3 regions of the Paraglaciecola sp. L1A13 genome follow, and region 1 is predicted to be linked to each of the others. Evidence: predicted binding sites of a transcription regulator. Region 1 holds the regulator's gene; each other region holds the start of a gene.
The links. Region 1 encodes sigma-54, which starts transcription at its own class of promoters, with help from an activator protein. Its sites were predicted from a motif close to GTTGGCACGNNNNTNGNNT; they were not measured.
Positions count from the first base shown of each region.

Region 2: the regulator sigma-54 is predicted to act here: its motif matches at 2,202-2,220, upstream of GQR89_RS05870 (FlgO family outer membrane protein).
Region 3: the regulator sigma-54 is predicted to act here: its motif matches at 6,246-6,264, upstream of nirB (nitrite reductase large subunit NirB).

Region 1 covers NZ_CP047024.1:4,284,244-4,294,705, reverse strand. The annotation lists gene mlaE (lipid asymmetry maintenance ABC transporter permease subunit MlaE) at 1-58, opposite strand, end outside; gene GQR89_RS18140 (ATP-binding cassette domain-containing protein) at 59-856, opposite strand; gene GQR89_RS18135 (calcium/sodium antiporter) at 1,175-2,137, shown strand; gene GQR89_RS18130 (KpsF/GutQ family sugar-phosphate isomerase) at 2,144-3,115, shown strand; gene kdsC (3-deoxy-manno-octulosonate-8-phosphatase KdsC) at 3,115-3,669, shown strand; gene lptC (LPS export ABC transporter periplasmic protein LptC) at 3,666-4,229, shown strand; gene lptA (lipopolysaccharide transport periplasmic protein LptA) at 4,270-4,794, shown strand; gene lptB (LPS export ABC transporter ATP-binding protein) at 4,794-5,519, shown strand; gene GQR89_RS18105 (RNA polymerase factor sigma-54) at 5,642-7,135, shown strand; gene hpf (ribosome hibernation promoting factor) at 7,161-7,448, shown strand; gene ptsN (PTS IIA-like nitrogen regulatory protein PtsN) at 7,464-7,907, shown strand; gene rapZ (RNase adapter RapZ) at 7,909-8,754, shown strand; gene GQR89_RS18085 (HPr family phosphocarrier protein) at 8,751-9,029, shown strand; gene GQR89_RS18080 (DNA/RNA non-specific endonuclease) at 9,089-9,859, opposite strand; gene GQR89_RS18075 (FAD:protein FMN transferase) at 10,015-10,462, opposite strand, start outside.
Region 2 covers NZ_CP047024.1:1,421,958-1,432,419, forward strand. The annotation lists gene GQR89_RS05860 (hypothetical protein) at 1-711, shown strand, start outside; gene GQR89_RS05865 (FlgO family outer membrane protein) at 771-1,547, opposite strand; gene GQR89_RS05870 (FlgO family outer membrane protein) at 1,557-2,153, opposite strand; gene nrdR (transcriptional regulator NrdR) at 2,324-2,773, shown strand; gene ribD (bifunctional diaminohydroxyphosphoribosylaminopyrimidine deaminase/5-amino-6-(5-phosphoribosylamino)uracil reductase RibD) at 2,825-3,943, shown strand; gene GQR89_RS05885 (riboflavin synthase) at 4,034-4,699, shown strand; gene ribBA (bifunctional 3,4-dihydroxy-2-butanone-4-phosphate synthase/GTP cyclohydrolase II) at 4,798-5,895, shown strand; gene ribE (6,7-dimethyl-8-ribityllumazine synthase) at 6,059-6,535, shown strand; gene nusB (transcription antitermination factor NusB) at 6,536-6,958, shown strand; gene thiL (thiamine-phosphate kinase) at 7,032-8,030, shown strand; gene GQR89_RS05910 (phosphatidylglycerophosphatase A) at 8,030-8,518, shown strand; gene GQR89_RS05915 (YaiI/YqxD family protein) at 8,646-9,089, shown strand; gene dxs (1-deoxy-D-xylulose-5-phosphate synthase) at 9,129-10,462, opposite strand, start outside.
Region 3 covers NZ_CP047024.1:2,118,460-2,128,921, reverse strand. The annotation lists gene cobA (uroporphyrinogen-III C-methyltransferase) at 1-41, opposite strand, end outside; gene GQR89_RS08875 (nitrate reductase) at 38-2,977, opposite strand; gene nirD (nitrite reductase small subunit NirD) at 3,136-3,480, opposite strand; gene nirB (nitrite reductase large subunit NirB) at 3,491-6,070, opposite strand; gene GQR89_RS08860 (TraB/GumN family protein) at 6,694-7,563, shown strand; gene GQR89_RS08855 (molybdopterin-synthase adenylyltransferase MoeB) at 7,602-8,360, shown strand; gene glp (gephyrin-like molybdotransferase Glp) at 8,502-9,776, shown strand; gene GQR89_RS08845 (MATE family efflux transporter) at 9,777-10,462, shown strand, end outside.

The DNA.
Region 1 (10,462 bases):
GCCCAAATGAACGAATTGTATCGATTGTATTATGCCCAATATCCGCCAACCACTGCATTTACTTCACTCCAAAAAAGGCGTTTTCAAGCTTGTCTGCCGGATAATGAAACGGCACTGGCCCATCTGCTTCACCGTTTAGAAATTGCTGCACAAGAGGGGAATCGCTTTGTTTAATTTGTTCAGGTGTACCACTGCCTATTACTTTCTTTTCAGCTAAAATATAAATGTAATCTGCAATCGTAAGTACTTCAGCAACATCATGCGTTACCACGATACTGGTCAGTTGAAGCGCGTCATTTAACGCTTTTATCAACTTTACCAATACACCCATTGAAATAGGATCTTGTCCACCAAAGGGTTCATCGTACATGATAAGTTCAGGGTCAAGAGCAATCGCTCTTGCTAGCGCTGCACGTCGCGCCATACCGCCAGACAACTCAGCCGGCATCAAGTGAGCTGCTCCCCGTAACCCGACAGCTTGTAATTTCAACAATACTATTGTTTTAATCACCGATTCGGACAACTTAGTATGTTCCCGTAATGGAAACGCAATATTGTCGTATACCGTCATGTCAGTAAACAATGCGCCGCTTTGAAATAGCATGCTCATTTGGCGTCTCACCGTAAATAGTCGGTTGCGACTCATGGCTTGTATCGACTCGCCCTTGAAGCGAATATCTCCGCTATCTGGTTTTAATTGACCGCCTATTAATCGCAACATAGTCGTTTTGCCTATGCCACTGGGCCCCATTATCGCCGTGGTTTTACCTTTCACTATGCGCATTGAGATATCATCATAGAGAACACGGCCACTGCGGGAGAACGTAAGGTTGTCTATTTCTAGCAAATTTTCCATTAAGACTGTTGTATTCCTGTTAGGTAAATCAAACACTTACTACGAAGGGCATATTAATTGCGAGCATTATACGTGTTTTCAAGAGCAAACCTCAAAGCCAAAAAGTAACAAGTTATATTCGTATTTTTCGAACATAGAAAGTAACAACGAATGACAGTATAAGGAATCATTATACTCAACCGTTACGTATAAGACCCGTATTGAATATTTATCGTTCAGTCTTATTTATAATTAGCGGGTTTATTTGTCACACAATGAATATGCAAAGGCAGTGCTTTTTGCGACAATTGGGTATTAGTTTAAAAGAAGTGAGTTTTCGTGATAGTTGAAGCGTTATTATTTTTGTTGTGGTTAGTAGTATTGAGTTGGGGTGCAGATAGATTCGTATACGGTTCGTCGGCACTCGCTCGAAATATGGGAATTTCTCCCATGGTCATCGGTTTAACAATAGTTGCGATGGGCTCTTCCGCTCCTGAAATTATGGTTTCGGCGACAGCTTCATTAAACGGCAATACAGACACCGCCATCGGCAACGCTATCGGTTCAAACATCACTAATATTGCCCTAGTTCTTGGCTTAACCGCGCTACTTAAACCTTTAACAGTCGCATCTACTACCCTGAAACGGGAAATGCCTGTTTTATTGGCCGTGTCGTTGTTGGCTACCTATTTTCTTGCTGATTTATATTTGTCGCTGAGTGAAGGCGTTGTGCTGTTCGTTTTATTCTTTTTCACCATCGGTGGACTCGCATGGATGTCTTTTAATATGGAGAAAGGCGACCCTCTGGAATCAGAAACAGATAATGAAGTGCCGTCCGACGTTCCCACTAAAAATGCGATTATTTGGTTGTTAGTTGGTTTGGTATTATTGCCATTAAGTGCTCATTTTATGGTTAATTCAGCCGTTGTGATTGCCCATCATTTCGGTTTAAGTGACTTGGTTATTGGTTTAACCATCATTGCAATTGGCACCAGTTTGCCTGAACTAGCGGCGAGTATTGCCGGAGTATTGAAGAACGAAGATGATTTAGCGCTGGGCAATATTATTGGTTCTAACATATTTAATATTTTGGCAGTAATGGCGATGCCAGGTTTAATATCACCCGGCCCCGTCGATCCCGACGCCGCGAGTCGAGATATTTACAGCATGTTAGGACTAACCTTTTTGTTAGTCATTTTTTGTTTTAATTTACGCGGTGCTGGGCGTATTAATCGCTTTGAAGCAATGATCTTTTTAGGCTGTTTTGTTGCTTATCAGTACTTCGTATTTAACCAAGGTTAATCCAGAATGAGTCAAGTAGATTACATTCAATCGGCCCTGCGCGTGCTTGAAATAGAAGGGCAGGCAATAGCACAACTTACTCAATACGTAGATGAGAATTTTGTCGCTGCATGTGAATTACTGAAAAATTGTAAAGGCAAAGTTGTGGTTTGTGGCATGGGAAAATCCGGTCATATCGGTCATAAGATTTCGGCAACGCTGGCCAGTACAGGCACCCCCGCCTTTTTCATGCACCCAGCAGAAGCCAATCATGGTGATTTAGGTATGTTGACTGAACAAGATGTTTTGTTGGCTATTTCTAACTCAGGTGAAACATCTGAACTGTTGGCGTTATTACCCGTGGTAAAACGTCGAGGTATTGAGATTATCGCTATGTCCAACAATCCGCTAAGCTCATTAGGCAGATATGCGGACGTCAACATATGTATCAAAGTTGAAAAAGAAGCCTGCTCTTTGGGGTTAGCCCCTACGGCGAGCACTACTGCTACACTCGTGATGGGAGATGCGCTAGCGGTAGCACTGCTCGATGCTAGAGGTTTCACGCCAGATGATTTTGCCTTGTCACATCCTGGCGGGTCTTTAGGACGTAAGCTTTTGCTCAAATTGGATGACATCATGTGTAAAGGAGATTTTTTACCCTTGGTCACAACAGACCAGACTATTAGCCAAGCGTTGCTCGAGATCTCTCGCAAGGGACTTGGTATGGCTGGTATTGTCGCTGAGGACGGACGACTGCTCGGTATCTTCACCGACGGTGATTTGCGCCGGGTGCTTGATGCGAGGGTTGATATTCATACCGTTCGTATTGAAAGCGTAATGACAGCAAACTGCATAACAGCTTCACAGAATACCCTCGCTGCTGAAGTATTGAATGTTATGCAAAAACGAAAAATTAGTTCGTTGTTTATTGTCGATGAACAAAATATGCCCGTTGGGGCGATAAATATGCAGACTCTATTGTCTGCAGGAGTGATTTAATGGGCGACATCAATACCCTATATGGAAACAAATCGTCGTCGTTGATGGACAAATTTTCGCGTATCAAGTTGCTGGCCTGCGATGTTGATGGTGTTTTTTCTGATGGTCGTATTTATATGGGCAACCAAGGCGAAGAACTTAAAGCGTTTCATACTCGCGATGGCTTTGGCGTGAAAGCATTACTGAATATCGGGGTTCATGTGGCTGTTATTACTGGTCGCGAATCTAAAATTGTCCATCAGCGAATGTCTGCTCTGGGTATCAAGCATATTATTCAAGGTTGTGAGCAAAAGTATGATGCTTTAGACGCTCTGCAAAAGCAGCTGAAAATCGGCAAAGAAGCAACCGTATCCATTGGGGATGATATGCCTGATATTGGCATGTTCAATCTGAGTCATATAGGTGTTGCTACTGCTGACGCCCACCCATTTGTGAAAAAACAGGCGTTATATGTTACACAGATTAATGGTGGTTTTGGTGCGGTTCGTGAAGTGTGTGATCTTATTTTACATGCCAAAGGTAAGCTACACAAAGTTACCGGAAGTAGTGTATGAATCGCCTCACACTCAGCATTGGCGGCTTGTTCCTGTTAGTCATTGCGACTAACTTACCTGACTGGTTAGCCGAAGAGGATATGATTCCACAAACCGAAACTGAGACCGCTTGGCAGCCTAATTATCAGGCTAGTGAGATGTTAAGCACGTTATTCGATAAAGATGGGCGTTTAAGTCATCAGGTGTTTGCGAGCAAAATGGAGCACTTTGAAATGCTTGGTTTCACGCTTTTTAAACAGCCGCAATACACCATATTTGTAGAATCACAGGCTTCTCCGTGGCAAGTGTCGGCTAAAGACGGTACCTTGTACGAAGATAACCGTATTCAATTAGAAAATAATGTTGAGATACGTAATCAGGACGAGCAAGGATTTGCTAGTACCATTCGTACTGACTTTATCGAAATAAATTTAATAGACAAAACCATGGAATCTGACCAACCCGTGCAAATATTCGGTCAGCACTATGTGATTAACAGCAACGGTCTTAAAGCCAATTTATCTACCCAACAATATGAGTTACTTGATCATGTGCAAACCATTTATCAACCTCGGCCTTAGCGTAGTTGCCATAGCAACATTGACGTTTTCCCCATTGAGCTTGGCCGGCAAAGAGGATTTTACACAAGCTATAAAAGTGGACTCGAAGTTTCAGTTTGGTGATGGAAAAACCAAAAAGTCTATTTTTCGTGAAGATGTGCATATCAATCAAGGCAGCTTGAATGTTTACGCAGATGAAGTGGAAGTCGATGCCAGCAAAGGCGAAGGAAACGAAGTGTTTATCGCGACTGGCAGCCCAGCCAAATACTCTCAGCAACAGGAACTCGGTGGTAGTATTGAAGCGTCGGCGAATAAGATAGAGTATCGTCGTGATTTACGCACCCTTACCCTAGAGGGAAATGCGCAATTAAAGCAAAATAATAGCAGTGTTAAAGGTGAGTCGATTACTTTTAATATGGAACTTGAGCAAATCGTTGCTCAAGGAGAAGGCGAAAATGAAGGTAATGGCCGAGTGATCACTATTTTTCAGCCTTCAAAAAAAGCGGCTTCTGACAACAAGAAAACGCCTCAAGAAAATAAGGCAAGCGACTTACCTGACCAACCTAAACAGGACGTAAATCCATAATGGCGACCTTAAGAGCCACTCACTTGGCTAAATCCTACAAGTCTCGGCAGGTTGTACGGGATGTAAGCCTTGAAGTTTCTACGGGCCAAATTGTGGGCTTGCTCGGTCCCAATGGCGCGGGTAAAACGACCACCTTCTACATGATAGTGGGACTTGTACCCCTAGACAAAGGCGAAATATGCATCGACCAGCAAGATCTTACCTTGCAACCAATGCATATGCGGGCACGTTTAGGGATTGGCTATTTGCCTCAAGAAGCTTCTATTTTTCGTAAGTTGACTGTGTATCAGAATTTAATGGCTATTTTGCAAACGCGCAAAGAGCTAACGACAGACCAAAGAGAGCAACAGGCAGATTCATTATTAGACGAATTCAATATTAATCATATTCGAAACAGCGCTGGTATGAGTTTGTCAGGCGGTGAACGCAGGCGCGTAGAAATAGCGCGTGCCCTTGCCGCTGACCCAGAATTTATTTTACTTGACGAGCCCTTTGCTGGTGTAGACCCTATTTCGGTTAATGATATCAAGAAAATTATTCAGCATTTACGTGATCGTGGCATTGGTGTTTTGATAACAGACCACAACGTAAGAGAGACACTCGATGTTTGTGAAAAGGCGTATATTGTCAGCCAAGGTGAATTGATTGCTTCCGGTACAGCCGAAGAAGTATTAAGTGATCAACGTGTAAGAGATGTATACCTAGGTGAACAATTCAGGCTATAGTTACTGTGAAACAGCCACTCTTTTTATCGAGATATTTATCAGGCGCTTGGTGAGACAAATACAGTCAAATTGAATCAACCACAGCATATAGATAGTTTGCAACGGACATAATAAAGAAGTAAATGAAACCCTCTTTACAATTAAAATTTAGTCAATCACTCACTATGACTCCGCAGTTGCAGCAGGCTATACGCTTGTTGCAGCTTTCTACGCTGGACTTACAGCTAGAAATTCAAGAAGCGTTGGATTCAAATCCGCTTTTGGAGATAGAAGAGCCTACTGACCAAGAATCTGGCGACAGTGCACTTAACGATAATTCGTTAGATCCTGCGTCTAAAGACAACAATGAGATCGTCGAAACTAGCAGCGATAATATTGATGCAAGTGAAGCCCTAGAAAAAAATGATATACCCGAAGATTTACCCATGGATACCACGTGGGATGAATACATCAGTGCGTCATCCGCTCCTGCATCAAGTATTTCGAGTGGGTCAGCAGGCGACGATGAGCAAATTTTTCAGGGGGAAACCACTGACAATATTCAAGATCACCTGCTATGGCAGATGCGCTTAACACATTTTAGCGATACTGATGTGGCGATAGCGACGGCCATTATTGACTCTATTGATGAGTCTGGTTATTTGACCATGAGTGTTGAAGACGTACTGACGAGTATGGATGATGAAGAGATAGAACTTGATGAAGTTGAATGCGTGCTAAAACGGATTCAGATGTTTGATCCTATCGGTTCAGGTTCTCGCACTCCGCAGGAGTGTTTATTGGTTCAGTTACGTCAGTTTGCGCCAGATACGCCTTGGTTAGAAGAAGCCAAAACACTGATCGGTGAGTATGCGGATTTACTGAGCAGTAAGGATTATCGGACGTTAATGCGTAAATCACGTTTAAAAGAAGATGATTTACGCGAAGTAATGCGCTTACTCAAGACATTAAACCCACGTCCAGGTAGCGCTTTGATAAAAGGCGAACCAGAATATGTAATACCTGATGTTTCGGTGAGCAAAAAGAATGGCCGCTGGACAGTCGAACTCAATCCCGACAGCTTGCCAAAGTTGAATGTAAATCAGCAGTATGCGGCCATGAGTCGTAAAGCAAAAAATACTAGTGACAGTCAATTTATTCGCTCACACATGCAAGAAGCCAAATGGTTTATTAAAAGTGTTGAGAGTCGCAACGATACGTTATTAAAAGTGTCAAACTGTATAGTGCAACAGCAAATGGGCTTTTTTGAACACGGTCCAGAAATGATGAAGCCTATGGTATTGAATGATGTAGCAGAAATGGTTGAGATGCATGAGTCGACTATTTCTCGTGTTACCACGCAAAAGTATATGCATACCCCTAGAGGTATTTTTGAGTTGAAGTATTTCTTCTCTAGCCATGTTGCTACCGAAACTGGCGGAGAATGTTCATCAACTGCAATACGTGCGTTGATTAAGAAATTGGTCGCGGCTGAAAAACCCAGTAAGCCGTTAAGCGACAGCAAGATTGCTCAATTGTTAGCTGATCAAGGCATTATGGTTGCTAGGCGAACGATAGCAAAATACCGGGAATCTCTTATGATACCCCCGTCGAACCAACGAAAAAGCCTATTGTAGGCTGATTAAAGAAGGAAGAGGCGTTATGCAAATTAATATTACTGGTCACCATGTGGATGTTACCGATTCACTTAAAGATTATGTTGATACTAAATTTACCAAGCTAGAGCGGCACTTCGATCAAATTAACAATGTTCACGTCATTCTCAATGTAGAAAAGCTGAACCAAAAAGCTGAAGCTACGATACATTTGAATGGAGCAGATGTTTTTGCAACCATGGAACACAGCGATATGTACGCCGCGATAGACGGGCTAATAGATAAGCTCGATCGCCAAGTCATTAAGCATAAAGAGAAAGTTAAGCGCCATTAACCCATCAGGTAAATAATGGAAATTTCAAGTATTCTTCACCCTGACTGCGTTTTATGCGCAGTTCAGGGTTCTAGCAAAAAACGCATCTTAGAGCTCATCAGTCAGGTGGCCTCTCAGCACCTTGTTGAGATAGACCAAGCCACTATTTTGGCCAGCTTAAGTAGTAGAGAAAAGGTGGGCTGTACAGGAATTGGTGGTGGTATTGCGTTGCCCCATGGCCGTATAAAAGGTCTTGAGTCTACCTTAGCTGTGCTGGTGACTTGTCAACCTCCGGTTCAATACGATGCTATCGATAATATGCCTGTGGACATATTTTTCGCGATATTGGTGCCTGAAGAGAAGGCCAACGAGCATTTACAAACCTTATCCGCGATCGCCAAAAAATTCAGTGATAAAGATGTCTTGAAGGAATTGCGTAGCGCGACTACTGACCAAGCACTATTTCAGGTACTCAGTTGATATGAAACTTATTATTATAAGCGGTCGCTCAGGCTCAGGTAAGTCCGTTGTATTAAGATCGTTGGAAGATTTGGGCTACTACTGTGTCGATAACATCCCAGTCAATTTGTTGCCTACGTTGACCCATACTGTAGTCGATGAGTATGACCAAGTGGCGGTCAGTATTGATGTGCGCAATCTCCCCAAAGATCCCAATGAATTGGTAGAGATACTTGATTATCTACCTTCGACGTGGGAAATGACCATTCTTTATTTAGATGCTAGCGATGATGTACTTATCAAACGCTTTAGCGAAACGCGTCGCCTACATCCGTTATCAAAACAGAACAAATCGTTAGCTGGTGCTATTCAAGCAGAAAGCCAATTACTGGCGCCTATTGCTGAGCGTGCTGACTTGTACATAGATACTGACCAACTATCGATTCATCAGCTTGCTGAATTAGTGCGCGAACGTATTTTAGGTAAAAAAAGTTCACGTTTAGTATTGGTGTTTGAAAGTTTTGGTTTTAAGCATGGTATTCCCAAAGATGCAGATTACGTATTTGATGCACGTTTTTTGCCGAATCCACATTGGGAACCAGATTTAAAACCGTTGACCGGTCTCGATTCGCCAGTAGAGATATTTCTTGGCTCGCAACCCATAGTGACTAAATTTATCTGGCAAATCCAAAATTTGATTTCAACTTGGTTGCCACATTTAGAGCGTAATAATCGCAGCTATGTCACTGTTGCGATAGGCTGCACCGGCGGTCAACATCGTTCGGTTTACGTGGTTGAAATGCTTGCCAAGACTTTTAGTGCTTCGCATCCTGATGTACAAATTCGCCATCGAGAACTCAATCGATGAGTGAGCGTTTAGAAAAGACTTTACTCATTGTAAATAAGCTCGGCTTGCATGCCAGAGCAGCGACAGAATTGGTTAAGCTGACCAATCAATTCGACGCTGAAGTGACCATAGTGCAGGACGATAAAAGTGCCTCTGCTAGCAGTGTACTGGGCTTGATGATGCTTGAGAGTTGTCAGGGCAAAGAAGTACTGGTTATTTCACAAGGCATAGATGCCCAACAAGCCATGGAAGCAGTAGAAAAGCTCATTGTGGGTAAGTTTAACGAAAGTGAATAGACTTCATTAGTGTATTTTTTTAAGCCTGAATAATATCCCTAACATTAATCGCTAATGTTTTAACAACCTAACAGGCTGCTCAACCCTCCTAGACGGGATTCCACTGTATATTCCTTACTGCCAGTCATTGCGGGGAATATATTTAAACCACTGCGACTTTCGACATTGTCTATCGTGACCTCTTTCATGCAATAGTTATCGGCACGCGCGCTGTTTTGTTCCATAACATAGGCAGATGCTCGCACGTATCCTGAGCTGGTGATCATAGCCACAACTTTAAAATAGCCAGATGGAACAACATGTGATTCATCTGCGCCTGGTAATACGGCAAAAAATCCTTCATATAAGAGGCCGGTAACAACGTAAACAGTGTTCCCGCTTCGTGCTAAGTTCCGTATTGCTGACTCTAACCTCACCCAAGGGCCTTGATTTAAATTGGAGCTTTGCGGGGTGATATTCGACAAATAGTTTGTCGTGCGCCAATCATTGGTATTGCTCACACTCGCAAGAGGTACCTGATGCCCGCGGTCCGTGCGGATAACAGCGTTGGCATCTTTGTAGTCAGCAGTTTCTAAAGTGAACTGGCTTAATATTTCGGGATCAGATCGCCAACTACGTGAACGACTCGGCCCATCAATCGTTTCTGGCGTGACTTGGTAAGCAGCCCAATCGGCAAATTTGGTGTCGTGATTGTTGCTTAATATATAAATTGGGCGTTCGATCACATCATTTTCAATGGGTGCACCAGTCGGGCAGTTAAATTGGCCGCACACGTTAGCGTATAAGGTATTTGTTACAAACACCAAAAGTATTAATACGTAGGACTTCATTTACAGCGCTCTTAGCGTTCTCTACAAATACATCAATAACAAAATGATACAGCAAAATATCCTTGGGACGGTGATATTAATATTAAATTATTTAGCAAATTTAAGGACTTATGAAAAAGGATAAGGACGTTGATGAATGGCTTCCTGTCAGATATCTACCAGTAACACCAATGCTTTTGTTGTTGGGCTTGTAGAAAATGTTCGGCTTCGCTCCCTTGAAGTAAGGCCATGGTCGCTATCATGCCGGATTGAATGCAAAAGTCTGTTGCGACTGTCACTGAGCGCGGGGCACCGGTTACAGGGTAACCTGTTTTGGGGTTTAGAATATGGCTATAGCGTATGTTGTTGTGAATAATAAAGCGTCGAGCGTCACCACTTGTGGCTAAGCCACCTGAGGCTATCTTTACCATAGCGTGAGTATCTTGGTCAGCGTTTTCTGTTTGCTGGCAGGGCACTACTTGTTGAGAGGCATTTATAAGCTGAGGGCTCTCAATACCGACTTGCCAATAAGCATGATGGCGTCTGGGCTGAGTGACTTGAATATCGCCGCCGAAATTAACCAATGTTGAAACAGTAGGCGCAAGTTCAGTACAAAGCTTGGCC
Region 2 (10,462 bases), 2.1 Mb from region 1:
GAACGATATTTTCAACACTACATCGATTGGTTGATTTTTCAGCGCACAGAATCGGGTGATATACAGTCTTTCATAACATATCTTAAAAGTGCTTTTTCTGAGCAGGCTTACGTGTCGTTTATTTCAGATCCTCAAAAGCTATATTCACATCTAATGCATTCCGTTGAGGTTAGTGAAGAGAGCAGTGCTCTTATTGAAAACGGTGAGTGGCTAAATACGCCAGCGGTAGAAACTGAATTTTGGAGCGATGCCCAAATGAAAGAGCAGGATAATTGGAGCGATGCCCAAGTGAAAGAGCAGGATAATTGGAGCGATGCCCAAGTGAAAGAGCAGGATAATTGGAGCGATGAACCAACTAACGAAAGTGACACTTGGCGGAGTGCGGAGACCAGCGTAGCCTCGTTAAAACCAGAGCCTCGTTTTGATAATCAAGCAGAACAAGATTGGCAAGCTGCGAAGAATTTGAATATTGAACTAGGTGATTTGGTCTGCAGTACCAGCAGCGATGAATTTGGCAGTGTTCAAGAAATACGCGGTAAAACTATAGTGGTTGAGGTTGTTGGTAACACGTTGAGTTTAAAAGACGGGGTTAGTGTCGCTTCAAGCCATACCGATGTATTTAATGATAATGTTGTTAAGCGCTATGTCCCTGTCGAAAGTAAAGTTAAGCGCTTTGACAGGGAGCAGGTGTCGATATGTTACTTGGAGTAGCTATTGCGCATTAACTAATGGTTTAGCACTACGCTAAATAAAACGTTTAAAGGCTTTCATCAGCCCTGAACAATGGTCTTTTTAGCCGTGACCTTATCCGCCTCGACTTCTTGCATGCTTTTTTCATTCGTTATCATGGCACTGACTACATTGTTAGGAATAAAGCTTTGCGCTGAGCCGACCACGGCTTTTGAATCAATACCAACCATTCTGGCGTTGATTAAATAGCCATCGTTGTATTTGACCAAGGTGCCGCCAACCACGTAACGAATAGGTGAGTCGCCGTTTAATTCTTCGTAGTCCTTACTAAAGATGAAATCCCCATCGGGCGTCACACGAACATAATCTGTGGTTTTAAAATCAATCACAGGAATACCTAATTTGTGCACTTCGTGCATAATGCTTTCTGCCATCTGGGTGCCAATTAAATTCGTTTTGGTGTAATCGCTGTCTAGCATCACAAAACTTGTTACCGCGACAGGCGTGGTGTTGTTCACGTATTGCAGGTTGCCTGCTAAGTCTTGTATTAACCCACGTACATAATAGTTGATGTCTTTGGCGCTGCCATGAGGCTTTTTCGCCATTTCTAGCAATTTATGCTTAACGGCTGCGGGTTGGTTTGTGAGCAGCCTTTGCTGTACTTCGCCATTAAATTCTGCACTGGTGCTGATGGCCGATGATGAAAGTTGCTCTGCTTGTGTTTCAGATATTACCAATTGCTCGCTGTGAGGCTCTTCGTTAGCGTTGCTATCATCTGAGAACGGCATAATCGCCGACATTGAGGAGCAACCACCAAGGAAGCCAGTGCAAATTGCAACTAATAATAAAGGTTTCATGGTTTGCTCCTAATATGCATTTCGGTAGAGGCCGTTATTTTTTAACATGATTTTTTCTTGTTCCCACATAGCGTTGCTTGGGAAGACTTCGGTCGCTGCGGCAATGACTTTTTGACTACTTGCCTCGATTAAACGGGCATTAATGGCGATGTTTTTTTGTTGTAAAGAATAGGTGCCTGTTAAATAGTAATCGGTCTGTACGTTTGCGTTTATTTCGTTTATTTGCCGAGACAACATAAGATCTTGGTTATGTTGAATTTTAATAGCCGTTGCTGTTTTGAATTCAACTACGTTAAGCCCTGCTTGGGTGGCGAGGGTGACAAAACTTTCTTGAATTTGTTGGCCTAACTCGTTTGTCGAAGGCACATTTTTGCCATCCATGCTTTCGGTTGGCAAAAATGTGCCTACTGCCACAGACTTTTCCATATAGATCGGCTTGGCGGTGAAAAATAGCTGTTTAGCCAGTAACGCAACATAGTGATGCGTGCTGTACTGGGCGCTATTTACTTGAGTTGGTGTATCTGCGCTATCGTCAAATGAGGGAATGGCGCAGGCTGATAGTAATAAAACGCCTCCCCCAATTATGATTAACCTAGACTTTTTCACCTGATATCGCCTTTAAATTGACACTATTTATCGCTTTGGTAAATAACATAGCGATTTTTGTGCCACTTAAATGAATTAGCTGAATAAAGTGTGTGCCCTCTAAAGTGGCTTTTTAATTGTTGGGTCGGCATACTATGGGCTTCCTTTTACTTGGTTGAAGAATAATTGTTATGTTTTGTCCCTTCTGTTCTGTCCAAGAAACCAAGGTGATCGACTCTCGCTTAGTCGCCGACGGGCATCAAGTGCGTCGACGTCGTGAATGTACTATGTGTAAAGAGCGTTTTACGACCTTTGAAATGGCTGAGTTGGTGATGCCTCGTGTGGTCAAGCGTGATGGTTCGCGTGAACCGTTCAACGAAGACAAGCTGCGGGCTGGCCTTCAACGTGCCCTTGAAAAACGTCCGGTTAGCACCGAGCAAGTGGAGCAATGCATTAGTCGACTTAAGTCATCTATGCGTGCCACGGGCGAGCGTGAAATTACCAGCGAGTATCTCGGTAACTTGATTATGGACGCACTGAAAGAGTTAGATAAAGTCGCTTACGTGCGCTTTGCCTCTGTGTATCGTTCATTTGAAGATATCCGCGAGTTTGGCGAAGAAATAGCGCGATTAGGTGACTAACTCGTTACGTGAGTATTCACTTTTAGTGAATTGAATTTAAAAGGTTTTAGCGTGAATCAGTTCTCTGCCCATGACGCAAAAATGATGGCTTTGGCCATACGCTTGGCTGAAAAAGGCCAATATACGACGTCTCCAAATCCTAATGTGGGTTGTGTTATCACCCGTCCTGAAGGTGACATTATTGGCCAAGGTTGGCATAAAAAAGCCGGTACCCCGCATGCTGAAATTCATGCGCTTGCCCAAGCGGGCGACAAGGCACAAGGTGCTACAGCGTATGTTACGTTAGAGCCTTGTAATCATCACGGCCGCACAGGTCCATGTTCCCAAGCATTATTAAAAGCCGGCATTAAACGTGTTATTGCGGCCATGGTCGACCCGAATCCATTGGTGGCAGGCAGTGGCCTTAAAACGTTATGCGACGCTGGTGTTGATGTTAGCAGTGGTTTGCTTGAAAGCGCTGCCAAGGCGCTTAACCGGGGCTTTATTAAGCGCATGCAAACAGGGCAACCCTACATTACCGTTAAATTGGCATCCAGCCTGGACGGAAAAACCGCCCTTAATAATGGCCTAAGCCAATGGATAACGGGTCCGTTGGCGCGCCAAGACGTGCAGCGACATCGCGCTAAGAGCTGCGCTATTCTTTCAGGCTCGGGCACAGTGTTAGCGGATAATCCTTCGTTAAATGTACGTCATAGCGAGTTGGGTTATGCCAGCAAGGACATTTCAGCAGACGAACTTCGCCAGCCCACCCGCATTTTGCTGGACGGGCGCAATCAACTGCACCCTGATTTACATTTATTTAGCTTATCGTCTCCCATTGTGATTATAAATAGCCAGCCAAATAGCGGTGTATTTCCTGCTCATGTGGAGCAATATCAGGCGCTATCAAATGGGGCTCAGCTCGACTTACATAATGTGATGCAACACCTTGGCCAGCTTGGTTTCAACCATGTTTGGGTAGAGGCCGGTGCCAAGCTCGCAGGGGCGTTATTGCAGAATAAATTAATCGATGAATTGATTTTGTATCAAGCGCCCAAATTATTAGGGGATAAAGGCCGTGATTTATTTGCGGTGGACGAATTAACCCAAATGCAGCAAGCTTTTGCATTAGAATGGCAAGATGTTCGTCAAGTGGGGCCTGATCTAAAGCTGACGGCGTACTTCAAATAATTTTGCACCCGTATCGATGAGACCGCGTTTAGCGCGAATGCTCGGTATGTTTACGTTAAGTAGCACATTTAAGAAAAGTGAAAAGACAATATGTTTACCGGAATAATAGAAGATGTTGGGCACATTGAATCCTTAACGCCAACCGGCGATGATATTCGCCTCAGTATTCGGGTGAATAAACTGGATATGTCTGATGTGGCGTTAGGCGACAGTATTGCCAACAACGGTGTTTGTTTAACGGTGGTAGATATGAGCCCCAGTGGGTTTAGTGCGGATGTATCGCATGAGACCATTAAGCGCAGCGGCTTTGCCAGCTATAAAGCCGGCAGTAAAGTCAATTTGGAAAAAGCCATGTTACCGACATCTCGTTTTGGCGGGCATATCGTCAGCGGTCACGTTGATGGGGTGGGCGAAGTACAATCTATCAACCCTGTTGGTCGTTACGTCGAAATTTGGGTTCAAGCGCCTACTGAGTTAGCTCGTTATTTAGCAGAGAAAGGCTCAATAACCGTTGATGGTGTGAGCTTGACCGTTAACGCTGTAGAGGGCGCTAAATTCTTGATCACGCTTATTCCTCACAGTCTGCAAGAAACCATTATTGGTGGTTACAAAAAAGGCACCAAAATCAATTTAGAAGTGGACGTGGTTGCGCGTTACCTTGAGCGCTTGATGCTCGGTGACAAAGCCGCTGAATCAGGTCAACAAAAATCAGATATCAGCATGGCGTTTTTAGCCGAGAATGGCTATTTGCGTTAACAAACACGCTGAAGGACAAGTAGTGTGTTTGTAGCACACAATTACATACGCAGTTAACTGCTTAACCCTAAGAATCAACAAGAAAGAATCACAATATTATGTCAATGAACACAACAGCAGAAATTATTGAAGACATTCGTCTTGGAAAAATGGTTATTTTGATGGATGACGAAGACCGTGAAAACGAAGGCGATTTAATTATGGCTGCCGAGCACGTAACCCCCCAGGACATCAATTTTATGGTGACCCATGCGCGAGGTTTGGTGTGTTTACCTATGACCGCCGAACGCTGTCAGCGTTTAAATTTACCGTTGATGGTCGACAACAACGGTGCGCAGTTTTCGACTAACTTTACCGTGTCAATCGAGGCGCGAGAAGGTGTTACTACAGGCATTTCAGCTGCGGATCGTGCGCGTACTATTTTGGCTGCCGTTGCTCCTGAAGCAACCGCAAATGATATTGTACAGCCAGGTCATATATTCCCGTTAATTGCTAAAGAAGGCGGTGTATTAAACCGAGCTGGTCACACTGAAGCGGGGGTTGATTTACCACGTTTAGCGGGTCTAGAGCCTGCATCAGTTATCGTTGAAATTCTAAACGAAGATGGCACCATGGCCCGGGGCCCCGAACTAAAAGAGTTCGCGAAAAAGCATAATCTCAAAATTGGCACCATTGCCGATTTAATTGAATACCGTAACTTGAACGAAACCACCATCGAGCAGGTAGCAAAGTGTAAGCTACCCACTGAGTACGGTGAATTTGATTTAGTGACCTATAAAGATTCGATCGACAATCTAGTGCACTTTGCTTTGTGCAAAGGTGAAATTAAACCTAATGAGCCCACCTTGGTTCGAGTGCATTTGCACAATACCTTAAGTGATTTGCTAGGATCACAACGTGCCATAGAGCGCAGCATGGACTTACCTCAAGCACTGAAGCGTATCGCTGACGAAGGTGGTGTGTTGGTGTTGCTGGGCAAAGACGAAGATTTGTTGACCCAAGTCATGCAATTTCAAGCGGAAGATAACGGTGAAAAACCCGTAGGGGAAGCGTGGAGTGGTACTTCTCGTACTGTTGGGGTAGGGAGTCAGATTTTGGCCAGCCTTGGAGTGAAAGAAATGCGCTTACTGAGTCGACCTAAGAAATATCATGCCCTATCTGGTTACGGCTTAGAAGTGGTTGAATACGTCGATTAATTTCTTTTGGGTTAATCATTTACTAAACAACGTCTGACTATCAGGCGTTGTTTGTTTTTATCACCATAAATGTGCATTTTATAATCACTGCATTAAGCTGTTTGGGATCAAATTGCTATGTGCTATTATACGCGCCATTTTTTATAGTTAAGGCTCATTAAGCATGAATGTCATTGAAGGTAATATTCGCGCAACAGGCAAAAAATTTGCGATAGTTGTGTCTCGTTTCAACAGTTTTGTAGTTGAAAGTTTGGTTGATGGTGCACTAGATACTTTAGAGCGTCACGGTGAGGTCAACGACCAAGATATCACTTTGGTGCGTGTTCCTGGTGCTTATGAGTTACCTATTGCCGCTAAAAAATTAGCTGAGAAAGGCACTTTTGATGCCATTATCGCGTTAGGCGCGGTTATCCGTGGCGGTACACCGCATTTTGAATTTGTAGCTGGTGAGTGTAATAAAGGCTTGGCTCAGGTTTCTTTAGAGTATGGTATTCCTGTTTCTTTTGGTGTGATTACAACCGACAGTATTGAGCAAGCAATTGAGCGTTCTGGCACAAAAGCTGGTAACAAAGGCGCTGAAGCTGCACTAGGTGCACTGGAAATGGTTAACGTAATGGCCAATATCGAAGGGGCAAAGTAGGTGAAACCAGCAGCTCGTCGTAAAGCAAGAGAACTTGCGGTTCAAGCCGTATACTCTTGGCAGATGTCTAAAAATCCACTCGACCAAATAGAGCTGAGTATCGTTACTAGCAATAATATGCAAGACGTCGATACTGAGTATTTTCTAGAGTTGTTGCGTGCAGTCGTGCGTAAAACGGCTGAGTTAGATGCTAAAATTAAGCCTTTCTTAGGGCGTTTGCCTGAAGAACTTGATCCCGTCGAAAAAGCAATTTTAAGACTGGCGACTTACGAACTGGCAGAGCGTATTGATGTTCCATACAAGGTCGTTATCAATGAAGCCATTGAACTGGCTAAATCGTTTGGTGCAGAAGAAAGCCATAAGTTCGTCAATGGCGTACTAGACAAAGCAATCAAGACCCTTCGTAAACACGAGTTGTCATAAAAGAGCGTTATATTTAAAGGGGTTGCGCAATTGTATGCGCCCCTTTAAATCTGAGAGTTTTTAAAATAATAATGTGAAAGAATTTTCGTTAATCGATACCTATTTTCGTGATGTTAGTTTTCAGCGCAAGGATGTGTTGTTAGGCATCGGCGATGATTGTGCCATTACCCAGATACCCGCCGGACAAGCATTAGCTACCACAACTGATACCCTTGTAAGTGGTGTGCATTTTTTGCCTGACGCATCTCCTAGAGCCATTGCGCAAAAAGCGATTTCAGTCAATCTAAGCGATTTAGCCGCCATGGGCGCTGAGCCAGCTTGGCTGAGTTTGTCTTTGTCTATTCCTAATGTAGATGAGCAGTGGCTGAAAGCATTTTCTGATGGCTTTAAAGAGTTAACTGAATTTTACTCAGTGCAACTAATTGGCGGCGACACCGTACAAGGCCCACTGGCCATTACGATCACCGCACAAGGTTTTGTTACCGCTGACCAAGCCTTAAAACGCTCCGGCGCTCAGCCTGGGGATTTTGTGTATGTCACAGGCTCTATCGGTGATGCAGGATTAGGTCTAGATATTCTGCTAAATAAAACTGAGGTTGAAAATCCCCAGCACCGTGAATATTTACTTAACCGTTTACACTACCCAACGGCTAGAGTATTTGCAGGAACGAGCTTACGGCGCGTAGCAAGCGCCTGCATTGATATATCCGATGGCTTACTGGCTGACATTAAACATATTCTAAAGGCGTCCCAGTGTGGTGCGTGTTTGCAACTGGACAAACTTCCTTTATCTAGCGCCATGCTAGAATCGGTAGATAGAGACAGTGCATTTCATTATGCATTAAGTTCAGGTGATGACTATGAACTGCTCTTTACCGTCAGCGAAGAACAGAAGAACAATGTTGATCGCGTGTTAGCATGTAGCAATGTAACGGCGACTTGCATCGGTCAAATTAATGGCGCCGTGGGCAAAGTCGATTTGAAAATTGATGACGAAAGTTACGTCTATAATCAAACCGGTTTCGAGCATTTTAGTGCGTCAGAACCGAGTATTAACGCCAAGCGAGCATAATGGACAGGCATATTCGTAAACGCGTATCGTTAGCTAACCCAGTGCACTTTTTAGCATTGGGTTTTGGTAGCGGTTTAGCGCCCAAAGCACCCGGTACATTTGGCACAATTGCGGCCATTCCATTAGTGTGCCTTTTAGCATATAGCACCTCACTTAGCGGATATTTACTGGTTACGCTTGTTGCCTCGATTGTGGGCATTTGGTTATGCGGTAAAACGGCGAAAGACATGATGGTGCATGATGATTCATCCATCGTGTGGGACGAAATTGCCGGTTTGCTTATCACCATGATTGCTGTGCCGTTAAGCTGGCAAACCTTATTGTTAGGCTTCGTGCTATTTCGGCTATTTGATATCCTTAAACCTTGGCCAATTAGCTATCTGGATGCGCGAGTGCATGGCGGATTCGGCATTATGATTGACGATGTATTAGCAGGCTTTTTTGCGCTAATTCTGATGCATCTCACACTTTATTGCGGCTGGTTGTAGTCGGTTTACATTGCGTGCGGCTGTATTGCGTATAGCTTGTCACAATGGAAATAAAGCACTGACAAATTCTTTATTTCACACTGCAGCGCTACTACTAACAATATCTACATTTCGATAAAGGAACACCATGAAAATTTGGGTTGATGCGGACGCTTGTCCGGTACTTGTGAAACAAATTTTATTTAAGGCCGCTCAGCGTACACAGATTGAAATGACCCTAGTGGCCAATCAACATATTCCCGTGCCACCGGATAAGAACATCACCAGTATTCAAGTACAAAGTGGTTTTGACGTGGCAGATGATTATATTGTTGAGCAATGTGTGGCTAATGACTTGGTCATTACGGCGGACATACCCCTTGCGGCAGAAGTGATAGCTAAAGGTGCTTTAGCGCTAAATCCACGGGGCGAGCTATATACCAAAGAGAGTATTGGTAGCATATTGAATATTCGTGATTTTATGGACACCATGCGTAGCAGTGGCGTACAAACCGGTGGACCAGGTGCTTACGGCAGTAAAGAAAAACAAGCGTTCGCCAATAACCTAGACAGGTTACTGGCGCAACGTTAGATACAATTTTTTGAGGTTGACACTTGATGCGCGTGCACCCTAACTAAAAAACGCCTGAGCCTTGGCGATAATACCCGCGTCATCTAAGCCTAATTCAGCATACATTTCAGTTTGTGTACTTTGCATAATAAACTCATCAGGTAAGCCTATTTGCAATAGTCGACAGGTATACTTTGTGCTTAGCAAATACTCAGCCACAGCACCGCCAGCGCCGCCCATAATGGCGCCATCTTCAAGGGTCATAATAAGCTCATGTTCTTTTGCAGCCTGACTAACTGCAGCGGTGTCTAATGGTTTCACAAAGCGCATATCGATAACGGTGGCATTTAATACCTCAGCGGCTTTTTCCGCGTAAGGTAGCAATGCACCAAAATTCAAGATTGCTATTTTTTGCCCTTGGCGAATAGATCTACTTTTGCCTATCTCTAAGGCGTGCATATCGACGTCTGGTTTTACCCCAGTGCCTGAGCCTCGAGGGTATCTAACGGCTGCGGGTTTATTCAATTTATGACCAGTGTAGAGCATTTGACGACATTCATTTTCGTCAGCGGGGGCCATGATCACCATATTAGGTATGCAACGTAAAAATGGAATATCAAATGCGCCTTGGTGTGTTGGGCCATCAGCACCGACTAAACCCGCTCGGTCTATTGCGAACAATACCGGTAAATTCTGTAACGCCACATCATGGATAAGTTGGTCATAAGCACGTTGTAAAAAAGTTGAATAAATGGCCACAACGGCATTTTGACCTTCTTTGGCAAGGCCGGCTGCAAACGTTACCGCGTGTTGTTCGGCGATGGCCACATCAAAATATTGCTTAGGGTATTTTTGTGAAAACTCTACCATGCCAGAACCTTCACGCATGGCTGGGGTGACTGCCATTAGATTAGGATCTTGCTGCGCCATGTCACACAACCAACGACCGAATATGTTTGAATAGGTCGGGTCGCTTGGTGCCGCTTTTGGCAAACCGTCAGCTGATGGATTAAATTTAGGCACAGCATGAAATTTAATAGGATCTTTTTCGGCCAGTTCGTAGCCTTTGCCTTTTTTGGTCACTACGTGCAGAATTTGAGCGCCTTTGATATTGCGCATATTTTTCAGGGTTTCAACCACACCGTTTACATCATGGCCGTCAATTGGCCCAATATAGTTAAAGCCTAATTCTTCAAAGATAGTGCCAGGCACAACCATGCCCTTAATATGCTCTTCCGCTCGGCTAGCGAATTCTTTAATCGGTGGAACGGTGCTGAGCAGCTTTTTACCGCCATCACGAATAGAGTTAAAGAAGTTACCCGTAAGTAAACGAGCCAAATGGCTGTTTAATGCGCCTACGTTCTCTGAAATCGACATTTCGTTATCATTTAAGA
Region 3 (10,462 bases), 2.2 Mb from region 1:
AAAAAATTGAGAGGAGAAAAAACACTTAATGATAAGCTCATAGTAGGGTCTCCACGGCAATACGCTCGCCGCTATGTTTACTGGATTTGTCTATTTTATTTTGCGCCGAGCTATTTAAAGGGTCGACCTGAACGTCAATCGTATTTATGTTGCCAGCGTCGATCCGGTCATGCTCATTGATCAGTTGTTGCAACTCACTTTTGCATGAGCCGCAATTGGTCCCACATTTTAATTTTTCGCCCAAGGCATCAACGCTGTTACACCCTTGCTCAATCTGAGCCACAATAGGGTTAATACCTACTTTGAAACAGCTACATATCAAGCGACCCTGATTAAATTGCTCATCAGGCTGTGCGCGTAATAATGCGGTTTTTTGCTCTGTACTCAGGTTATCTTCTTCAAGTAGGGAACTGAGCCATAAGGTGTTTATATCAATGGGTTGATGAGCACAAAACGCCGCTAACTGTAACGCGTCATTGTGCAAAGCATATAAGCCTTGTTGCGCGCCAGACTGATGTACAGCCCAACTATATTGTTCTTTGCTTACCTGTTGCATAAGATCTTTCAAGATTAATACGGGAATATCGTCTTCAGCTGCGCCCACAGTGCTGTCGCAATTAGTCCCCTGCTGTGACTGTTTAATGCGACCGCTGGCAAAAGTTAACATCTCGCCACCCGCAATTTTGTTCAGCCGCCAATAGTCCAATTCGGCACATATAGTAGCGATAACTAACGCGCGCTCTTTAACATCATTAGCGATAAAAACTTGGCCGTGATGCAAAAATAACGCTTTCGTTGCGTTAATGGCGGCATGTTTTAATTCGGGTTGACCTGAAATGCAATCATTTGCATCCGTATACAAGTGACTGATATTCGCTGATGACGTATTTAGCTCACTCCAGTGGATGGGGGCAAAGAAATCCCCTGGACGTTGACCATCATCAATCTGTACAGGCAACATCACTTGACTCAAGCTACTACTTAGCGCAGATGAAAGCGCCAACAAGTCACCATTTTTAACGCTCAGCTTAGTCGCATCTTTTGAGTGCATACTTAACGTGGCGTAACCAATATGGCTGGTTAAATCGGAACTATTACCCGTACGGGTCATGGTATGCCACTGGTCACGTATGCGACCGCTGTTCAACACAAAAGGAAAATCGCTATTTGTCAATTGCTCAGGAGCGCGAGATTCAAGGGCAATAAATTGTGCTTTTTTACTAGCAGTAAAATAACGGCCATCGCTAAACATACGTTTAACGCCGCCTGGGTTCGCCGCGTTTACCGGCCATTGCACGGGTAATAAGTTGTCGTACTGGGTTTGAGTCAATCCACACAAACCCGATAAATCTAAATCTCGTGTATTGATATTTTTTTCGGCGGTTAAACCGCAATATTCTGCAAATATTTCACTGGGGTCGGTAAAGTTAAAGCCGGTATTAAAGCCCATCGCGATTGCCACATCACACATGATTCTCCAGTCATGACGCGCTTCACCTGCTGGCGGCAAAAAACCACGTTGGCGAGATATTCTGCGCTCTGAATTGGTCACCGTACCATTTTTTTCTGACCACCCTGTGGCCGGTAACACTACATCCGCCATAGCAATTGTATCGTTGTTGGCCACACAATCTGATACCACCACCATTTCACATTTCGCCAGTGCTGCTTTAATTTTATGGCGATTTGGCATACTGACCATAGGATTAGTCGCCATGATCCACACGGCTTTTATTTTGCCTTGGTCGATAGCATCAAAAAGATCCACTGCTTTTAGCCCTACCTGAGTAGGAATACTGGGGGACTGCCAATAGTTTTGCACCAACGTGCGGTGCTCCACGTTGTCTATATCCATGTGACATGCCAGCATATTGGCTAAGCCACCCACTTCTCTTCCGCCCATCGCATTAGGCTGTCCCGTAATTGAAAACGGACCACACCCTTCGCGTCCGATTTTTCCGCTGGCTAAATGACAGTTAATAATCGCGTTAGTTTTATCGACACCACTAGTTGATTGATTCACACCCATTGAATAAAAACTTAGGGCAGAGCTGCAACTGGTAAACAATTGATAGAATTGCTCAACATCAAAGATATCTAAATCACAATACTGAGCAACGGCCTCAAGCGACCATTGTTCACAGGCGACAAGTGTACTTTCAAAACCTTCGGTAAAAGTACTGACGTATTCACTATCGAGGCCATTATTGTGAGCCAAGTAACGTACTAGACCGTTAAATAAGGCAACGTCTGTGCCTGGTTTAATGGCTAAATGTAAATCGCCTGCTTCGCAACTTGCCGTGCGACGCGGATCGATAAACACTAAACGCATATTCGGGTTTATCTTTTTAGCCCGTTCAATGCGTTGAAATAATACCGGGTGGGTCCACGCGGCATTTGAACCCACTAGCACCAATAATTCTGTTTGTTCTAAGTCTTCATAACAGCATGGCACTGTATCTGTGCCAAATGCCCGCTTATATCCAGCAACAGCAGATGACATACAAAGACGCGAATTAGTATCGATATTCGCACTACCGATATAGCCTTTCATCAACTTGTTTGCCACATAATAATCTTCGGTCAATAACTGACCAGAGACATAAAAAGCTACCGAATCTGGGCCATGTTGTTTGATCACATCGGCAAATTTATCCGCCACTGTATGGATGGCTTCAGGCCAGGTAACCGCGCGGCCTTTAATCTGTGGCTTTAGTAAACGCCCATCAAGCCCATTGGTTTCAGCAAGTTTACTGCCTTTAACACATAAACGACCAAAGTTTGCTGGGTGACTAGCGGTGCCTTGTACACTTACCAACGTTGGGGCCGCACCACGTATTTCAGTGGTCACGTCCACACCACAACCTACCCCGCAATACGGACAAGTAGTCGTGCTAAGTTGTGAACATGTTCCATGGCTATCAGGCTTGGCTTTTACGGCGCGAACAAGCTGAGATGGAGGCATTTTGTCTGTCATGGCGATGGCCTTATGCATATTTGAATAACGTGGGTTTGCTGGGCTGACGAGAGCCAAATTTAATATCAAAACTTAATGGCCTTGGCGTAATACATCGAGGGTTGATAGCGCAACATTGCGCTATCGGCTAAATGTATTAACCAGCGGTGGTATGAATATTAAGCAACAGCCAGTTGTACCTTACTTCCTTCAACGCGCACACCATACACATCCACATGACGCTGCTCGTCATCCAAACATTCTCCGCTTGTTAAACAATAACGCTGTTTATACAAAGGAGAAATCACCACTGTTTTATCTGCAACTGAGCCGACTAATCCACGATAAAGTACGTTCGCTTTTCCAATAGGATCCCAGTTGCTTATGGCATAAAAGTGTGATTCGCCTTGTTGGTTAATTTTGAAAATAGCGACCTGTTCACCGTTTATGAGTGCACAAACGCCGGAGTTATCGACTAAATCATCGAGATTACAAATATCAGTCCAATTTTTAGCTTCGCTCATAAATTACTCCTTACACCAACTCAACATCGATTATTTCTTGCGGGCCTTTTACGCCAGCGTCTAATGCTTCAAGCTCAGATTCTGTGGCTGGGCGAATTTGCTCACGTTCTTGCACAAACACAACTTGTTTGTCACTTTCGTCACTGTTTACAAACTGACGGAACCGCTTACGTGATGATTCACTTTCAATAGCTGTTTTCCATTCACATTGGTAAGTATCTTCAATGTGCTGCATTTGCTGTTCTAATTCTTCGGCTAAACCCAGCGAATCATTGATCACTACGTCCTGTAAATATGCTAAACCACCCTCGAGATTTTCCAGCCATACTGAGGTACGTTGCAAACGGTCTGCGGTTGCCACGTAGAACATCAGCACTCGGTCGATATACTTCACTAAGGTCGCGTCATCTAAATCGGTAGCAAATAAATCTCCGTGGCGCGGTTTCATACCACCATTACCACACACGTATAAGTTCCAGCCGTTTTCCGTAGCGATAATACCAATGTCTTTACTTTGCGCCTCAGCACATTCCCGGGTACAACCTGAAACGCCAAATTTTATTTTATGCGGTGCGCGAAGACCTTTATAACGATTCTCTAGATCAATCGCTTTGCCTACAGAATCTTGTACGCCATAACGACACCAAGTACTGCCCACACATGATTTCACGGTACGTAACGATTTCGCATAGGCATGACCAGTTTCAAATCCGGCTGCAATAAGTGCTTCCCAAATAGGGGGTAACTGTTCAACTCGAGCACCGAATAAATCGATACGCTGACCACCTGTGACTTTGGTATACAAGTTGTATTTTTTAGCCACTTGGCCAAGCACGATTAATTTATCTGGGGTAATTTCGCCGCCAGCGATACGCGGTACAACAGAATACGTACCATTTTTCTGCATATTGCCAAGGTAGGTATCATTGGTGTCTTGCAAGGCTACATGCGGTTTTTCTAATACAAAGTCATTCCACACCGACGCCATTATAGAGCCCACTGCAGGTTTACAAATTTCGCATCCTAAACCGTGACCGTGTTTTTCGATTAACGCGTCAAACGTTTTGATTTTTCCAACCTTAACCATGTGATAAAGCTCTTGGCGCGAATAGGCAAAGTGTTCACAGATATCTTTTTTGACTTCAACACCGCGCTTACTTAGCTCGCTGTCTACTACAGTTTTTAATAAAGCAGAACAACCACCACATCCTGTGCTCGCTTTAGTGCATGATTTAATAGCGGATAAGTCGCACGCGCCACCATCGAAGGCTGCAATGATGTCGCCTTTTGATACGTTGTGGCATGAACAAATAGTCGCGGTGTCAGGCAAGGCATCGGCCCCTAAACCGGCAGGTGCATCGCCAGATGCAGGTAAAATAAGACTTTCAGGGTGCTCAGGTAAATCAATACCATTTAGGGCATACTGTAATAACGTGTCGTAGTCACTCGTGTCACCCACTAATACGGCGCCAAGTAATACACTTTGCTCATGATTCACGACTATTTTTTTATACACGCCATCTGGTTGGTTTTCATAAATATATGTCTGAGCGCCTGGTATACGTCCGTGAGCATCACCGATTGACCCCACTTCAACGCCCATCAACTTAAGTTTTGTACTCATGTCAGCGCCTAAAAATTCGACGTCTCCACCGGTAATATGACTTGCAGCGGCACGGGCCATAGTGTAACCAGGGGCAACCAAACCGAATATAAAGTTATTCCACAGAGCACATTCGCCTATGGCATAAATATCTGGGTCAGAGGTTAAACAATGATTATTCACCACAATGCCACCGCGTTCACCAATGGTTAAATCATATTGGCGTGCCAAGGTGTCTTGAGGACGAATACCCGCTGAGAATAAAATCATATCTGTTTCAAGGAAGTCACCATCAGCAAAACACATGCGGTATCGACTCGTTTGACCGGCTTCAATACGTTGGGTAGCTTTTTGGGTATGAACTTTCACCCCAAGTGATTCAATTTTATCTTTTAATAAGCGCCCGCCCCCCGTATCAACTTGCACTGCCATCAACTGTGGGGCAAATTCGACCACATGGGTTTCAAGACCGGCTTCGCGAAGAGCATTTGCCGCTTCTAAGCCCAATAAACCGCCGCCCACTACAACACCCGTTTTACTGACTTTGGATGAGGCGCTAATATCTTCTAAATCTTCGATAGTTCGGTAGACCAAACAATGAGGCTGATCATTGCCTTCAATGGGTGGGACAAACGGGTACGAGCCAGTAGCCATAATCAATTTGTCATAAGCAAAGGTCTGCCCAGACTTGGTTTTAACCAATTTAGCTTGCTTATCAATATCCACCACTGCAGCATCAAGATGAAAATCAACGCCAAGAGCTTCATATTGTTTAGGGGTCGTTAACGCTAAATCATTAGCTGTCTTGCCTGAAAAATATTCAGAAAGGTGCACCCTGTCATACGCTAATCGTGGCTCTGCAGATAACACAGTCACGTTATAGGTTACTGCACTGTCGGTTTCTCCATGGCTGGTGATTTGTTCCACAAAATGGTGCCCTACCATTCCATTTCCTACCACGACTATGTTTATTGTATTTGCTGACATGTTGATCCCCTGGTCGATGAATTTTCTCAACTAAATTTTGCTCATAAAAAAAGCCCACGAGACTGATGAATTCAATCAAAGTGGGCTTCTTTGCCTGTTCTGTGTTTAACGCTATTGCTAACACGGCACATAAATTTTAAAACACGGATAACATCCGGGTGGTGTATTAAAACTAATGCAGGATTTTTGCCAAAAATTTAATCCTTATTAATCATAATGTTATAAATAAAAAATTATATTAATTAAAACACTGTGCATTACATTGGTGCAAAAAGTCGAAATTGGAGCAAAGCGTAGTCATGTGCATAGGCGATAAATATTATAAATATAAAGATATATAGTGCTTATTACGGTGGTGAGTATAATAGTGGTGAGAGCAGTAACAAACGTTTTATCAAAGCGTTTCCAGCAGTAAAGGCAAGTGCAAAATTTGTCGTTTCACCGCAAAAAATGCTGCTTGTTTGAACAAACAGCACACAAGCCAACATTTTTGTTTCCCTTGTGTTGCCAAAAGCGGCACACTGGCCGATACACGAACTTGTTACATCTGTCTACCTCCACTGATTTAACGGGTAGTACTCAACAACATCTATCCACAATCATGCAAAGGAAGACATCTCATTATGTCACTATTTCGCTCATTTTCGCTGCCATTAATCGCTGCCGCATCCATGCTCACAGCAACCGTTGATGCCGCTTCCGTATGGAAAGTCACATCGGGTGAAAATAGCTTATACATAGGCGGTACCATTCATATTCTAGCGCCCGAAGATTACCCACTACCCGATGAATACAGCATCGCGTATCAAAAGTCATCAACCCTTGTATTCGAAACAGACATGTCAGCCCTAAAAGGTGTCGAATTTCAGCAAAAAATGCTGTCAATGATGACGTATACCGATGGTCGCACATTAAAAGACGATCTATCGGCTGACAGTTACGCAAAACTTGAAGCGCATCTTAGCGAGCGCGGAATTCCTATTGCACAAATGGCAGCGATGAAGCCGAGTCTTATCAGCATTACGTTGAGCGTGATCGAACTACAAGGTCTTGGTTTTACCAGCGAGGGCGTTGATCAGTTTTACGCAGATAGAGGAACACAAGACAGCAAAGCGATTAAGTGGCTTGAAACCCCAGACGAACAACTAGGTTTTTTGGCAAATATGGGCGGCAACGATAACGATGCGTTAATAGATTATACCCTACGAGATATTACAAAAATGCCAGCCATAATTGGTGATATGCGCACAAGTTGGCGCGAAGGTGATATGCAAAAAATGGCGGAAATCAGCATCGCGCCGTTTAAAGCCGATTACGGGCAAATATACCAAGATTTACTGGTCACACGAAACGCAAACTGGATGCCACAAATTGAAGATATGTTAAAAACCTCTGAGGTAGAATTCATTATGGTCGGCGCGATGCATCTAGCTGGGGAAGACAGCGTACTTACGCAACTAAAAGCCCAAGGCTATAGCATCGAAAAGCTATAACTGAAGCGATATAATTCCAGAAAAACTGACAGGATATTATGACCCCTACCATTACCAAAGAACTTGCTTTGCGTTATGCACGGCAGATCTTACTGCCAGGTATTGATCTTGATGGTCAAGAGGCTCTTATGGCAGCAAAAGTGTTGATCATAGGTGTAGGGGGATTGGGCTGCGCTGCAGCGCAGTATGTTGTCAGTGCAGGTATTGGTGAAGTAACGTTAGTAGACAACGATGTGGTTGAGTTATCTAACTTACACAGACAAGTATTGCATCACGAGCAAGATGTGGGCATGAAAAAAGTTGAATCCGCTAAAGCAACGCTTAATAGCAATAATGGTCAGTGCGTAATTAATACAATTGCCCAACGTTTAGACGATACCGCATTGGGTCAGCAAATCGCTCAGCATAACATTGTACTAGACTGCACCGATAATCTAGCCACACGCCAACAAATTAATGCCTTGTGTTTTACCCATAAAGTGCCCCTTATTAGCGGCGCCGCCATTCGATTTGAAGGGCAGATAAGCACATACCTAATGGATCAAAATGGTCCTTGCTATCAATGCCTAAGCTATGTATTCCCTGAACAGCAACTAAGCTGCATTGAAGCTGGCGTTATTCCGCCATTAGTCGGTGTTATCGGCAGCATGCAGGCATTAGAAGCCATTAAACTGTTAACCGGCACGGGCGAACTACTTAACGGTATATTATTACTGTTCGACGCAAATTCAGCTCAATTTCAACGTTTCTCAATTCCTAAAAACCCACAATGTAGTGTTTGCGCTAACGCCCACTAAATAAATTCCCTGCGTCTCGCGTACACAATGATTTTTAATGCCAATAACACGGTATTTATTTCACATTTAGACTTTCGTTGCATGCTCCATGTCAGTAACATTGGGCAGCTAAGTTATTTTTCGATTAAGTAGTCTGATTTTATGATAGTAAGTTGCGACACGCCTGGTTTGTTACCTATATCACAAGCGCTAAATGCTATGCGCAGTGCAATTTCTGCCGTTAAAGAACATGAACAATGCAGCCTTATGCACGGACGTGGACGAATTTTGGCCGAAGATGTTATTTCACGGGTAAATGTTCCCCCTAGTGACAACTCTGCCATGGATGGTTACGCCATGGTTGCAGCTGACTTAGAAGAAAACGATACCTTGGAATTGGTCGGCAGCGCTTTTGCGGGTATTCCATTTGAAGGAGCCGTCAGCAAAGGTCAGTGTGTGCGTATTATGACTGGCGCCATCATTCCTGCTGGTGCAGACGCTGTCGTGATGCAAGAAAACACCACTGAATGTAAATCACCAACAGGCACAAACAAGACTAACGAGCCGCACGCAAAAATAATCCAATTTACCCAGCGTCCTAAATTAGGTAACAGCGTACGCAGAGCAGGTGAAGATATCTCCCAGGGCGCGGTTGTGCTGAGAAAAGGTACACGCTTACTACCATCACATTTGTCGTTACTGGCGTCAGTTGGTATTGCCAATGTACTGGTGGTACGCAAATTAAACGTGGGTTTAATTGCCACCGGTGACGAATTGGTATCACCGGGTGAACCGCTAAAAGCAGGACAAATTTACGAGAGCAATCGTTATGCGCTGCACGCAATGTTGCAAGAATTTGGCGCTAACGTAATCGATTTTGGTATTGTTGAAGACAAGCTTAATAGTTTAAAACAAACTTTCGCAGATGCTGACAGGCGGTGCGATATCGTACTGTCATGTGGCGGCGTATCCGTGGGCGACGCAGACTACGTTAAAGACGTATTACAAGCACTGGGCAGCGTTAATTTTTGGAAAGTAGCTATTAAACCGGGCAAACCTTTTGCCTTTGGTAAGCTCAGTCAAGCATGGTTTTGTGGGTTGCCAGGCAATCCAGTATCGTCTTACGTGACGTTTGAGCAGTTAGTCAAACCGGTACTTGAGACCTTAAGTGGCCAAACGCGCCGCCCTACCCTGTTACTCAATGCCACAGCCGATTGTGACATACGCAAAGCGCCCGGACGGGCCGATTATCAGCGCGGCATCTACCGGCTTGATAGCAATGGCGAGCTGTTTGTTAGCCCAAATGGAAAGCAAGGCTCAGGTGTGATGAGCAGCATTGCCCACGCTAATTGTTATATCGTTCTTCCCCAAGACACTGGCAGCATAGAACAAGGCAGCACAGTGCAAATACAACCTTTTACTTCATTGGCATATTAAGTGACCCTAAAAATAGAATTCAAAGCCTTAGCCCATCTGGCGTGGCCTTTATTGATTGCTCAAGTAACCCAAACATTAATGGGCGTGTCTGACACCATTATGGCTGGACGTTTCTCTGCCACTGACATGGCGGCTGTTGCCATTGGCTTTAGCTTTACCATGCCGATGTTGGTTTTTATCCAAGGGCTCACCCTTGCTTTACCGCCAATTATTTCTCGCTTTAATGGGGCAAAACAAGTTGATAGGGTTGCAAATGCCAGTTATCAGGTTATGTGGTTGACGCTATTTTTTGCTTTACTCGCGCTAGTGCTGAGTACCTTTCTAACATTTTTCTTTTCGATGATAGAAATGGAGTCCGAGCTACGCACCATAACAATCGACTACGTTCGCTATGTACTTTATTCCATGCCAGCCTTCGCTTTGTATCAGGTACTTAGAAATGTCTGTGAAGGTTTATCAATCACAAAGCCCAGCATGATTATTATGATCATTGGTTTACTGGTGAATATACCGGCTAACTATGTGTTTATTTACGGTAAATTTGGCGTGCCTGCATTCGGCGGAGCTGGTTGTGGTATCGCAACAGGCCTAGTGTTTGTAGCGATGATGTTTGCTACGTGGATTTACACGCTTAATTCTAAAAAACTGCAACAATACGCCTTATACACCCGTATTTTTGCGCCCAA